DNA from 3 places in the Phyllobacterium ifriqiyense genome. Region 2 is predicted to be linked to each of the others. Evidence: riboswitches for the same ligand, from Rfam matches in the RefSeq annotation. Region 2 holds a riboswitch; each other region holds the start of a gene.
What was found. Region 2 has a riboswitch for cobalamin ahead of QFZ34_RS22785 (CbtB domain-containing protein). Riboswitches for the same ligand answer to the same signal wherever they lie in the genome.
Positions count from the first base shown of each region.

Region 1 (4,210 bases), 2.4 Mb from region 2:
TCGGAGCGCTGGATAACCAGACGCGAGGCTTGATGCAGGAACTGCTGCTCAGTATTTGGGAGCGGGAACAAAAGACAGTTATCTTTGTCACGCACGATATTGAAGAAGCGATTTTTCTGGCGTCACGCGTGGTTACGATGTCAGCACGGCCGGGCCGTATCAAGTCGATCACGCCGGTACCGCTGGGACATCCGCGCCATTACACGGTTAAAGCCGCACCCGAGTTTGCCCGGATACGGCTTCAATTGACCGAGGAAATTCGCAGCGAGGCTATACTCGCTGCCGTTTCTCATTAATCAAATCAGGCTGTTCGTTTGAACATGCGGGCAACAGCGATAAGAATACAGGCGCCGATAAAGCCTGCAATCAAATAGCCCAGCCAGCCTGTAAGGACGACGCCGACCATGGAAAGGATCGCGTTGGCGATTATCGCGCCCACGATCCCGAGTATGATGTTCATGATGACGCCCATGTTGCTCTTCATGAACATCTCTGCAAGCCAGCCCGCAACGCCACCAATGATGATTGCTGCGATCCACCCGATTCCGGCACTTTCCATAATACTCTCCATTTCGTTCATTCCAGATCGTTAATCCGGAAGTGAGTTATTGGTTCCAAGCTCGCGACAGAATTTGCGCCTTATCATGCCTAGAAATTCCGCACCTGCCTAAAAATGCATCAACGTGGCGATTGGTAAAAGCGGTTTTTCTGAGCCGTCAGCATAGCAATGGCAGCTTCAAACTGCAAAAAGCACCGCTAAAAATATCCGGCTAATATGTTTTTCAAATTTTTGCGATCCGGCTGAGCGAATTGGCACGCTGTTTGCATTGTCAATTCTATCTGCGAACTGCGCTCCACGATGCAGGCCTCGCAACCGGTCTGCACAATAAAATATGAGAGAAACGGAATGGCAAAATATAAACTCGAATATATCTGGCTCGACGGTTATGTCCCTTCGCCAAATCTTCGCGGTAAGACGCTGATCAAGGAATTCGACGTATTTCCGACGCTGGAACAATTGCCGCTTTGGGGCTTCGATGGAAGCTCGACAATGCAGGCAGAGGGCAAAAGCTCGGATTGCGTATTGAAGCCTGTTTCTCTTTATCCGGACAGTGAACGCAAGAATGGCGTTCTCGTCATGTGCGAAGTCATGATGCCCGATGGCAAGACACCGCATCCTTCCAACACCCGCGCAACTGTTCTTGATGATGACGGCGCATGGTTCGGCTTCGAACAGGAATATTTCTTCTACAAGAACGGCCGCCCGCTCGGCTTCCCTGAGACAGGTTTTCCTGCGCCGCAGGGCCCATATTATACAGGCGTTGGCTACAGCAATGTTGGCGATATCGCCCGCAAGATCGTCGAAGAGCATCTCGATATCTGCCTGAATGCCGGCATCAACCATGAAGGCATCAATGCTGAAGTGGCAAAAGGCCAGTGGGAATTCCAGATTTTCGGAAAAGGTTCCAAGAAGGCTGCCGATGAGGTCTGGATTGCACGCTATCTCCTGCAGCGCCTGACTGAAAAATACGGCATCGATATCGAATATCATTGCAAGCCGCTCGGCGATACTGATTGGAATGGTTCGGGCATGCATGCCAACTTCTCCACCACCTATATGCGTGAAGTCGGCGGCAAGGATTACTTCGAAAAGGTCATGGCGGCATTTGAGCAGAATTGCGCTGCCCATATCGCCGTATATGGACCGGACAATCATATGCGCCTTACCGGCAAGCATGAAACCCAGTCGATCCACCAGTTCAGCTACGGCATTGCTGATCGCGGTGCATCAATCCGCGTTCCGCACAGCTTTGTAAACAATGGCTATCGCGGTTATCTTGAAGATCGCCGTCCGAATTCGCAGGGCGACCCCTACCAGATCGCGTCGCAAATCCTGCGGACAATTTCTGAAGTGCCGGAAGATGCGGAAGAAGTTCTCGCCGCTTGATCTTGTTTGAATAGTTTGGAATGGCGCGGGCACCAGCCTGCGCCATTTTCTATTGGTGATGCGCCGCATTCAGCCGTTTACCGGTTTCCCCCCGATAAATTTACGCCTGCCTGTTGACCTCAATAGGTGGGCTGGGTTCTTATAAGAGTGTTCCGGTTCTCCCGTGCTGCAAAGCCGGGAGCTAAGAGGGAAGCCGGTGAAGTGATATTCACCAATGCCGGCGCTGCCCCCGCAACTGTAAACAGCGAGTTGCTGTCGCTTGAATTCGTTCAGGCAAAAGGTCACTGGGATTTCCCGGGAAGGCCAGACAGTAATACTGACCTGTGAGCCAGGAGACCTGCCGAAACATGATGAACGTCCACGGGCGGGGTGTCCCGGTGTGTCGCTTGTAATGGTTTGCCGCAGGCTGACTATCTGCAATCTTCGCGCTTGACCCTTGTCCCCAACAATCGGGGTTAAGCATGATACTCGGCGCCAATACAAATCAATATAACAACCCACAATCGGTCAACGCGGCAACTGTGCCGGAAGACGTGTTTTTTGCCTGGCTGCTTTCCCGGCCTCGCGGCACCAATATCGTTGCAGCTGCAAGTCAGGAGATTATAAAGCTTGAGGCCTATGCCGGAAAACATGCGGGGGCAAAACGCCTCCACGAACTGTTCTGTGCTTTGATCGAAGGGAGTCAAAGGCTGGAACTATCGTCGGCCTCGCGTGTGCCCCAGTGAAACGCAAAGTGCTCATCATCGGAATTGGCGCGGGCAACCCAGACTACGTGACCATACAGGCAGTCAATGCGCTCAATCAGGTCGATGTGTTTTTCATTCCCGATAAGGGAGCTGAGAAAGAGCAGCTATCCCGCATCCGTCGGGAAATTTGCGAGCGGTTCATCACCGCCCCCCACTACCGCATGGTGGATTTTGAAACGCCGCTGCGCGAGAAACCGTCCTCTACCTATCGAACAAGTGTCACGGACTGGCACGACAAAATGGAAGCGACCTATGCGCACCTGCTGATGGAGGAGCTTGGCGATGATGAGTGTGGTGCTTTCCTCGTATGGGGTGATCCATCGCTTTATGACAGCACGATCCGCATTCTCGACAGACTTAACGCAAAGGGCAATTTCGAACTGGACTATGATGTCATTCCCGGCATTAGCAGCATTCAGGCGCTCACGGCAAAGCATAAGGTTGTGCTCAATCGAATCGGCGAGTCCATTACGATAACCACAGGGCGCAAGCTTGCCGAAGGTTTTCCGAACAATTCGGAAAGCGTGATTGTGATGCTCGATGGCGAGGGCGCGTTCAAGGCAATTGATGAAGATGTCGATATTTATTGGGGTGCTTACATAGGAACGGAAGACGAGATTCTCATGTCCGGCAAGCTGCGCGATGTCGTTGACGATATTGAGCGGTTGCGAAATGTTGCGCGCGCGCAAAAGGGCTGGATCATGGATACATATTTGCTGAAAAGGTCATATGACGAGATTGGAGAATAGCTGCGATTATAACCGGGGGCGTTTTGGACCTACGCCCTTAAATCGCGGCGGTAGAGCAGCCCCGGTTGCCGCCATCAATAGGTGACTTGACGTAGGCGAGAACAGGCGTCACCCTGTACATGGACTTCGGAGGAGGACCATGGGAACGCAGGATGACGGCTTACATGCCGAGCATATCCAATCTGCCGTGACAGGTGACGCTGCTGCGCAGTCAGCGGTTGTTGCATCGTGGGGGCGTTCAATGCGTCTCTACGGCTTGAAGCCTGATGAGGGCACGCCGCCAAACATGCTGACCGATCAGGAATTGCGTGAAGCGCGTGAAGAGCTGGGATCTCTCATAGAAACCGCAGAAATCGCACTCGACCGGCTTTATTCGGCGGTGGGTGGTGCGGGATGTTGTGTCCTTTTAGCGGACAAGAATGGTGTTCCAGTCGATCGCCGGGGCTATGAGGGCGATGATGCCACCTTTTGCAAGGCGGGACTTTGGACGGGAGCAGTCTGGAGCGAAGAGTGCGAGGGCACCAATGGCATTGGCACAGCGCTGGCTGAACAACGTGCCCTGACGATCCACCGCGACCAGCATTTCCGCAGTCGCAACACAGCGCTTTCTTGTACTGTGGCACCGATTTTCGATCATCGCGGGCGGCTGATGGCAGCGATTGACGTATCGTCGGCACGTTCCGATCTGACCGAGGGCTTTGTCAAACTCATTGCCATGGCTGTGGTGGATGCCGCCCGGCGGGTGGAAGCGGAAAATTTCCGATTGG
Region 1 covers NZ_JAUSZT010000003.1:729,195-733,404, reverse strand. Annotated here, with positions in the region: gene QFZ34_RS11120 (ABC transporter ATP-binding protein) at 1-296, shown strand, start outside; gene QFZ34_RS11115 (GlsB/YeaQ/YmgE family stress response membrane protein) at 302-559, opposite strand; gene QFZ34_RS11110 (glutamine synthetase beta-grasp domain-containing protein) at 908-1,948, shown strand; cobalamin riboswitch at 2,085-2,307, shown strand; gene QFZ34_RS11105 (hypothetical protein) at 2,410-2,673, shown strand; gene cobF (precorrin-6A synthase (deacetylating)) at 2,670-3,443, shown strand; gene QFZ34_RS11095 (GAF domain-containing protein) at 3,583-4,210, shown strand, end outside.
Region 1: it holds a riboswitch for cobalamin, as region 2 does, so the genes downstream of both, QFZ34_RS11105 (hypothetical protein) here and QFZ34_RS22785 (CbtB domain-containing protein) in region 2, are expected to answer to the same signal.

Region 2 (4,210 bases):
GCGCTGAGCATCAACCTTATCGTGATCATCTGCAAAACGGCCTTCCGACACGGCGGCAGCATCAATAACGGTAACAACGCCATCAACGGTTACCTGTGTCTTGATTTCCGGCCAGTTAAAAGCGGCAACCAGCGGCTGTGGAAGAGCAAGACCGGACGTTTCAATGACAATGTGATCAAAGCGATCAGGTCGATCCAGAAGCTTGGTCATGGTGGGAATGAAATCATCGGCCACGGTGCAGCAAATGCAGCCATTGTTAAGTTCGATCATATCTTCGTCGCGGCACGCTTCGATACCGCAGCCTTTGAGCAAATTCCCGTCAACGCCAAGATCACCAAATTCGTTGATGATCAGCGCGATGCGCTTGCCATTGGCATTTTCGAGCAGATTTCGGATCATGGTAGTCTTGCCCGAACCGAGAAAGCCAGTGATGACCGTTGCCGGAATCTTGTGACCCTGCATTTTGTTATCCCTTCATTTTGAGCGGCAGTCCTGCTGCCACGAAATAGACTTTTGCCGCAGCGGCAGCCACGGCTTGATGCAATCGGCCTGCGTGATCACGAAACTCACGCGCCATGCGGTTTTCCGGTACTATTCCTAGACCAACCTCATTGGAAACCAGAACAATGGCACCCGCGAGATGGCTCAGTGTGTTTATCAGACGTGTTATTTCGGCATCGATATCACGTTCGGCCATCATTAAATTGGTCAGCCACAGTGTAAGGCAATCGACCAGGATTGCCTTTTCGACACCAGCAAGACTTTCCAGTTTTCCGGCCAGATCAATTGGTTCTTCAACTGTAATCCATCGGGATCCGCGCCGCGCTCTATGATGCCCAATTCGCTCGGACATTTCATCATCCCACGCTCTGCCGGTGGCAAGATAAATAGCATCCCGCCCGGATGATTCGATCAGACCTTCGGCAAAGGACGATTTGCCGGAACGCGCGCCTCCAAGAATAAAGGTAATTTCGCGTTCCAGCGGTTGCATTACTGCTCAAGCTCCGATGAAGCATAATTCTGAATTGCCCAGCCCAGTGCAGTACCAAGTACAACCCAGAAGAAGAGATTGGTTGCCAGTGCTGAGACGGCAAACTCTGAGGCAAGTGTCGGAGGCACCGCTGATGTCAGATCTTCTGCTTCCGGTGCGCCATAAATATGGGGAGCGACAATCAATATAACACCAAGAAGCTTAGCCCAAATCTGCTCACGCAGTACGATCAGATAGACGCCGCCCGCCGTCAGAATGACAGTTATCAGCCACCAGGTCTGCCGCATGGCCAGATCGGCTGCAGGCATAGCAGGCAATTCAGGGGCAAGGCTGAACGCCGGTGCAAAATTGAAGATGAAAAATCCTGCAAGCCCCCAATAGATTCCGTTCTGAAGGGTAATGCGACGACCGAGGAAAAGCGCCGCAGCACCAGTGATCAACGCAAAGCCTGCTCCAGCCACCAGATTGATCAACAACGTATTACCGAGACGTCCAAATGGCAGTTCGGGACCCGCCTCTTCCGCATGTTCGTGCGGAGTAACCGCCGCAGGTGCAGATTCGCTCGCAGAGGCAGGCGTATCATGGGAATGACCTCCGCCACCCGCACTTTCATACTCTTCCGCATGCAATATGAGCGGTACATTTTTTACATACATGGCCGGTGTTAGAATTATTCCGGCAAACAGACCGGCTATGATTGTAGCCAGCAAATATTTGACCAACATGGAGTCCACTCCCCAATTCCAAAAGCGAGACGCCGGGCACCTGCAAAGGCCCCGGACCAAACAAACCATCATTATTTCAATGCTTAAGGGTCGATAGCTGAATCAGCATTTCAGCTTTCAAAGACTCAATGGCAAGGAAATCCATATGAATGGCGGGTGTCGTGTGCTGTGTCATGCAGCGTTTCAGAATGTGAAAGACCGACGCCATAAATAATGAACACGCCGAGAAGCAATGACACAACAGCCGTCGTCAGACGCGATGCGAGTGGGAGAGAAATCGTATTAGAAGTACGAACAGTAGCCATAACAACCTCCGTGCAGGGCCAGAAGGGAAAATCCCCCTCGGTTTTGGGCACTATTACCCTGTGATTGGCAGGTCTCCTGGCTCGCGGGTCGCAAGATAAATGCCGCCTTCCCGGTTTCCCAGTGACTGCCGTCCGCTTTCGCGTTCAGCATGGCATATACCCTAACCGCTCTACAGTCGCGGGGTCGGCTGCGGTGGGGTCGCCCTAATGGGTACGACCGTCGCATTCCCTTTTGATCCCTGGCCTTTGGCCAATGCGGGAACCAATCATCTGCTGAACGTTATTCACCAAGCGCTCTAAAAGTCAAACGAATCTGCGACACCTTGATCGCTGCCTACGCCGTCAGACACGTTTAAGCGCAAACAATGCCTCGATATCCAGAACTGACTCCAATTGCGCTGCAATGGAGTCGAGCGCCGCATCTACACCAGCGTGATAATCGAGAACGCCAGCAGATATTCCCATGGACTTTAAAAGTGCTGCCCGGAATGCGTCCGCGTTGAAAAGCCCGTGCATATAGGTACCGAATACTTTGCCGTCAGCGGATATTGCACCATCCGCTATGCCATCAATATTCACGGCTGGCCGGATGCAATCGGGGCCAGTCGTTCGACCAAGGTGAATCTCATAGCCCTTCAACGGTATGTCAAACTGCAATGAACGGGCTTGGACATTGCGCACGGTCTTCTCCGGCTCCATAACTGTATCGATATCGAGATAACCAAGACCTCTAATTTCCCTGATATTTCCTTCAATCCCTTGGGGATCAGATACTGTTTTACCCAGCATCTGGAAGCCGCCACAAATGCCGATAATATGACCACCTCTGCGTCTGTGCTGATCAAGATCGTGGTCCCAGCCATTTTCACGGAACCGTTGAAGGTCACCAATGGTGGATTTGGAGCCCGGAATAATGACCAAACCTGCATCTGCAGGGATTCGCTCGCCACTTTTGATCATGACGACCTCGACTTGCGGTTCAGCTATTAGCGGATCGAAATCATCAAAATTGGCAATGCGATCAAGCACTGGAACGGCAATTTTCAACGCCCGCCCATCACCTTTGACCAGCCGTTCCAATACAACCGAGTCTTCCGCCGGAAGACGGGAGGCATCTTTCAACCAAGGGACAACCCCGAAGGACGGCCAGCCCGTAAATTGTGTGATAGATTTCAAACCGTCATCGAAAAGCGAAATGTCGCCACGAAACTTGTTGATCAGATAACCGGAAATCATATCCCGATCTTCAGGCGAAAGAATTGCGTGCGTGCCGACAATCGACGCTATCACCCCGCCTCGATCAATATCGCCAACCAGAACCACAGGCACATTGGCTTTGACGGCAAAGCCCATATTGGCGATGTCCCCTGATCGCAGATTGATTTCTGCGGGCGATCCAGCTCCTTCAACGATGACTATGTCCGCATCGGCACGAACGATATCCCACGACTCCATAACCGCATTCAGCAATCCCGCCTTGTATTGCTGATAATCCTTGCCCTTCGCCTGTCCCCAAACTTTACCCTGGACAATGATTTGGCTGCCCGTTTCTGACTGAGGCTTCAGCAATACCGGATTCATGTGAACCGACGAGGGCACGCCACAAGCCAGCGCTTGCAACCATTGCGCCCGGCCAATCTCACCACCATCATCGCTAACAGCAGCATTGTTCGACATGTTTTGCGGCTTGAATGGAAAAACCCTCAAACCGCGATTGCGCGCCAGACGGCACAATCCCGCCACCAAAACGGATTTGCCAACGTCAGAGCCAGTTCCTTGCAACATGATTGCGTGTGTCATGGGCTTTGAGTAGCGGATATGTCTTTCTCTTCCTAGTCCCATGCAAGCCGTTGCGCGCTTACGCGCATCCGATAGAGTGACCGGTAGCAATATTCGGGAGGAACTATAATGGATGCAGTCGTTGATGCGGCGGCCGGTCAATTTGAACTCAATGATGATCAACTGGCAATTCAGGATATGGCACGCGCTTTTGCGGCTGATCGGGTAGCACCGAAGGCACTCGCTTGGGACCGCGACAAGCATTTTCCCGCCGATGTCATTCGCGAGACAGGTCCGCTGGGCATGGGTGGCATTTATGTGCGCGAGGATGTTGGCGGATCGGGTTTGAAACGGCTTGATGCCGTGCTGATATTTGAAGCTCTTTCAATGGCCTGCCCTGCCTTCTCAGC
Region 2 covers NZ_JAUSZT010000003.1:3,105,472-3,109,681, forward strand. Annotated here, with positions in the region: gene cobW (cobalamin biosynthesis protein CobW) at 1-462, opposite strand, end outside; gene cobU (bifunctional adenosylcobinamide kinase/adenosylcobinamide-phosphate guanylyltransferase) at 467-991, opposite strand; gene QFZ34_RS22780 (CbtA family protein) at 991-1,716, opposite strand; gene QFZ34_RS22785 (CbtB domain-containing protein) at 1,842-2,021, opposite strand; cobalamin riboswitch at 2,071-2,303, opposite strand; gene QFZ34_RS22790 (cobyric acid synthase) at 2,364-3,821, opposite strand; gene QFZ34_RS22795 (isobutyryl-CoA dehydrogenase) at 3,930-4,210, shown strand, end outside.

Region 3 (4,210 bases), 3.0 Mb from region 2:
GTTCAAGGTCACGCTCCAGCAGGGGATCAGAACAATCCAGGCGATCTAGCAGGGAACGGGCAATATCTCCCACAATCAATGATTCCGCCAAACGGAAATAGGCCCAGGAGCCTTCCTGATAGCGGTTGATAAGACTTGCTTCAAAGAGCAATTTCAGATGTCGTGACACTCGCGGCTGAGATTGTCCTAAAATGGATGTGAGGTCGGAAACGGTTAGATCACCACGCGACAACAAAGCAAGAATGCGTAGCCGACTAGGCTCAGCTGCCGCTTTCAACGTATCAACCATCAGGTCGAGATTAAGATTGTGCCGGTCCATAACCAATCCTCAAAAGATATAAAGATATGTTTATGTCATGACGCGACGATTGGCAAGAGGTTTTTGCCATTGACGACAATTTCTGCCGCGTCTGAAATAGGCGCCAGAATCAAATTAGAAAGACATCAATGAGTGCAGGAACGAACCGTCAGCGTTCAATCAACAAAGCGCTGACCTTGCTTTTACCCGCCGTTCCCTACTCCGATTCGGAACCAATACGCGCGGCCGCAGGTGCGCCCCATATGAAGACCTTGCCGCCGCCGATTGCCGTATGGTTGGCCGCTATTGCCCATGTGCGGCATCAACATACAGACTATGATGCGCTGCGCGACGAAGGCTATGACAAAGAGTCCGCTCGTTTCTTCGTGCTTGATGCGATTAATCGCAAACTGACGGAATGGCGGGCGACACGTCTTCTGGATCCGGATGAGGAAGATCCGAGCTGAGCTGGCCCCAGCCTTCTTCAAAAATAAGGTCCTGTAATTGGATTCTTTTGCGCCAGCCCTTTTTTTCCAGCTCCGGTGCATCAAAAAGCTCGTCGACATAGCCCAGGCATAGATAGGCAACAATCTCAACGTGATCCGGAATACCTAATATTTGGCGCATGTCATTGTCGTGATAGATGCTCACCCAGCCAACGCCAATACCTTCAGCACGGGCAGCAAGCCACAAATTTTGGACTGCACAAACGGTGCTATAGACATCCATCTGGCGGTTGTGGGTGCGACCGAGCACGACCGTTCCACCGCGTGTCCGGTCGCAGGTGATGCATAAATTGACCGGCGCTTTAAGGATGCCTTCCAATTTGAGAGAGGCATACAGCGCCCGGCGTTCATCTTGAAACAGGGCCTTGGCTTCCTCGTTGGCTTTGGCGAAAGCGCGGTGCACTTGCCTCTTGCGGGCCATATCGCGAATTGTGATGAAGTTCCAAGGCTGCATGAAGCCTACAGATGGAGCATGGTGCGCCGCATCGAGCAATCGCATCAAAACATCATAGGCGATCGGTTTTGACAAAAACTGATCGCGGACGTCTCGCCGGGTATAAATCGCCTTATAAACGGCCGCACGCTCATCGTCAGTAAAATCACCCGCTGGAACCGGACTATCAAAAGCTTCGTGCATTGTTTGCTCCTAACAACGCTTGAGGCCCTCGCCGCCGTCCGCGCAGCTTGGGCTATGGGGTCCGGCCGGTCTTCTGACTTGGGTTCAGCTGAACCGTGCGCCTTCCTGTGGCCTCTCGGCCACCGTGGCATAATGCACGGTCCTTCCCCTTACAGCGCTGGGCACGTGCCGGATTTTCACCGGCTTCCCGATTCTCCGCAATCGTCTAAATTGCTGGCACCGGACCTGTTTTCTATTCGCCATGAAAAGGCACTTGGCGCAAGCCTTAGACCCTGTAAATCCACTGTTCGGGAATACGAATATCAACTTTTTCACCGGCGCGTATGATCCCGGGCTTTTCAACCCAAGCGACGATACCCCGCGAGCGCTTGGACACGCGTACAAAATCCAATGCAGTGGTGGTTTCGTCAGGAGTACCCGCATGCGATGCAATAGAACGACCAGCAATCTTGCAGGGCGCATTCTGCCCATCGACTTTCAACGTCACGCCACCTTCAAAAAACATCAGCGATCTGGGTGGTAGCATCGAAAGGGATGGAATACCGGAAATCACCGTGTTTCCACCGATCCATTCAGCTTTCAGCTGAGGCAAGCCCATGCCTGCTGCGATCTCGTCAAGCTCGTCGGCACTCAGAATGGAAAGGTGGCGTTCGTTGCGCATCTCGGTGCCACGCGGATACCAAGGCTCACGTCCGCCAGAGCGACGCGTCTGACCCGCGTGAAAGTCACCGACAATACCGTCAAAAGTCAGTTCCAGTGAATCTGTTGGAGAAGTGACAAAATCCCTGTCGAGTGCCTCAAATAGCCCGATCACACGACCACTGACCTTACGCGAAGGGACTATTTCGTCACGATTACCGAACAGGTCAGTCATCATTTGCTTCAAAGAGTTCCCTGCTTTAGAAAAGCGGCAAATTATCTGGCGATTACACCAGCAAAGACAACGGGGAACCTTGCGGTTCCCCATCTATATTTAGCGTGTCAGAGGCTTGTAGCTTGGACGCTTTGGATTGACGCTATCGGGACCGAGACGACGAATCTTGTCGTTTTCATAATCTTCGAAATTGCCTTCAAACCATTCGACATGGCTATCGCCTTCGAAAGCCAGGATATGCGTCGCGAGACGGTCAAGGAACATGCGATCATGGCTGATGATCACAGCGCAACCTGCATATTTTTCCAAGGCATCTTCAAGTGCTGCCAAGGTTTCCGTGTCTAGATCGTTTGTCGGTTCGTCGAGGAGCAAAACATTGCCACCGGACTGAAGCATCTTGGCCAGATGCACGCGGTTACGCTGACCACCAGAAAGATTTCCAACTTTCTGCTGCTGGTCGGTACCCTTGAAGTTGAATGCTGAAACATAAGCGCGGGAGTTCATCTCATGCTTGCCAAGCTTGATGATGTCAGTTCCGCCGGAAATTTCTTCCCAGACATTCTTGTCGGCTTTCAGGTGATCGCGACTCTGATCGACATATCCGAGGTTAACAGTCTCGCCGACGCGAATAGTGCCGGAATCCGGCTTTTCCTGACCGGTGATCATCTTGAACAGAGTGGTTTTACCCGCACCGTTCGGACCAATAATGCCAACAATACCGCCGGGTGGCAGTTTGAAAGTCAGGTTTTCGATCAGCACACGATCACCGAAAGACTTGGTGAGATTTTCGGCTTCGATAACCACCTGACCCAGCCGTTCACCCGCCGGTATCAGAATCTGGGCATCGCCGGGGCGCTGGTCGTTAGCGGCATCAACGAGCGCATCATAGGCCTTGATACGTGCCTTCGATTTTGCCTGACGTGCTTTCGGGCTGGCGGAAATCCACTCGCGTTCGCGCTCGAGAGCTTTCTGACGGGAGTCATCTTCACGGCCTTCCTGCAGCATGCGCTTGGACTTGGCACCAAGATAGGCAGAGTAATTGCCTTCATAAGCAATGCCGCGCCCACGGTCGAGTTCGAGAATCCAGCCGGTCACATTGTCTAGGAAGTAGCGATCATGCGTAATCAGAAGCACGGAGCCCTTATATTCGCGCAGATGTTTTTCAAGCCAGGCGGTCGTTTCAGCGTCCAAATGGTTGGTCGGTTCGTCGAGCAGAAGAAGGTCAGGCTGTGACAGGAGCAAGCGGCACAAAGCAACACGGCGGCGCTCACCACCGGAAAGATTGGTTACTTCGCTGTCGCCGGGTGGGCAACGAAGTGCTTCCATCGCCATCTCAACTTGCGATTCAAGGTCCCAGAGGTTTTGAGAATCGATGACATCCTGTAACTTGGCGCCTTCATCGGCGGTCTCGTCGGAGTAATTCATCATCAATTCATTGTAGCGATCGAGAATGGCCTTCTTGTCGGCAACGCCATCCATGACATTGCCCATAACGTCCTTGGCTGGATCCAAATAAGGTTCCTGCGCCAGATAGCCAACGGTAGCGCCATCCGCCAACCAAGCCTCGCCTGTATATTCCTTATCCAGACCAGCCATGATTTTCAGAACTGTAGACTTACCGGCGCCATTTGGACCCAGAATACCAATCTTGGCGTCTGGGTAGAAGGACAAGTTGATATTCTCAAGAACCTTCTTGGTTCCATATGCCTTGTTCAGGCCGGACATGTGATAGATGAATTGGCGTGCCATAACGCGCGTCACTCCGATGCTCGGGATTTCTTTTGAATGAATTTGCGCCGTATGTAGGCGAAAGCCTCAGCCGTGGCAATGGATGCCCATGATTTTCGGACTTCGCCAAACGAGCGAAACCGGGCGCGGATATTTCCGTCACCCGG
Region 3 covers NZ_JAUSZT010000003.1:77,307-81,516, forward strand. Annotated here, with positions in the region: gene QFZ34_RS07695 (ArsR/SmtB family transcription factor) at 1-319, opposite strand, end outside; gene QFZ34_RS07700 (DUF2293 domain-containing protein) at 448-765, shown strand; gene bluB (5,6-dimethylbenzimidazole synthase) at 698-1,441, opposite strand; cobalamin riboswitch at 1,488-1,680, opposite strand; gene QFZ34_RS07710 (MOSC domain-containing protein) at 1,707-2,315, opposite strand; gene ettA (energy-dependent translational throttle protein EttA) at 2,415-4,064, opposite strand.
Region 3: it holds a riboswitch for cobalamin, as region 2 does, so the genes downstream of both, bluB (5,6-dimethylbenzimidazole synthase) here and QFZ34_RS22785 (CbtB domain-containing protein) in region 2, are expected to answer to the same signal.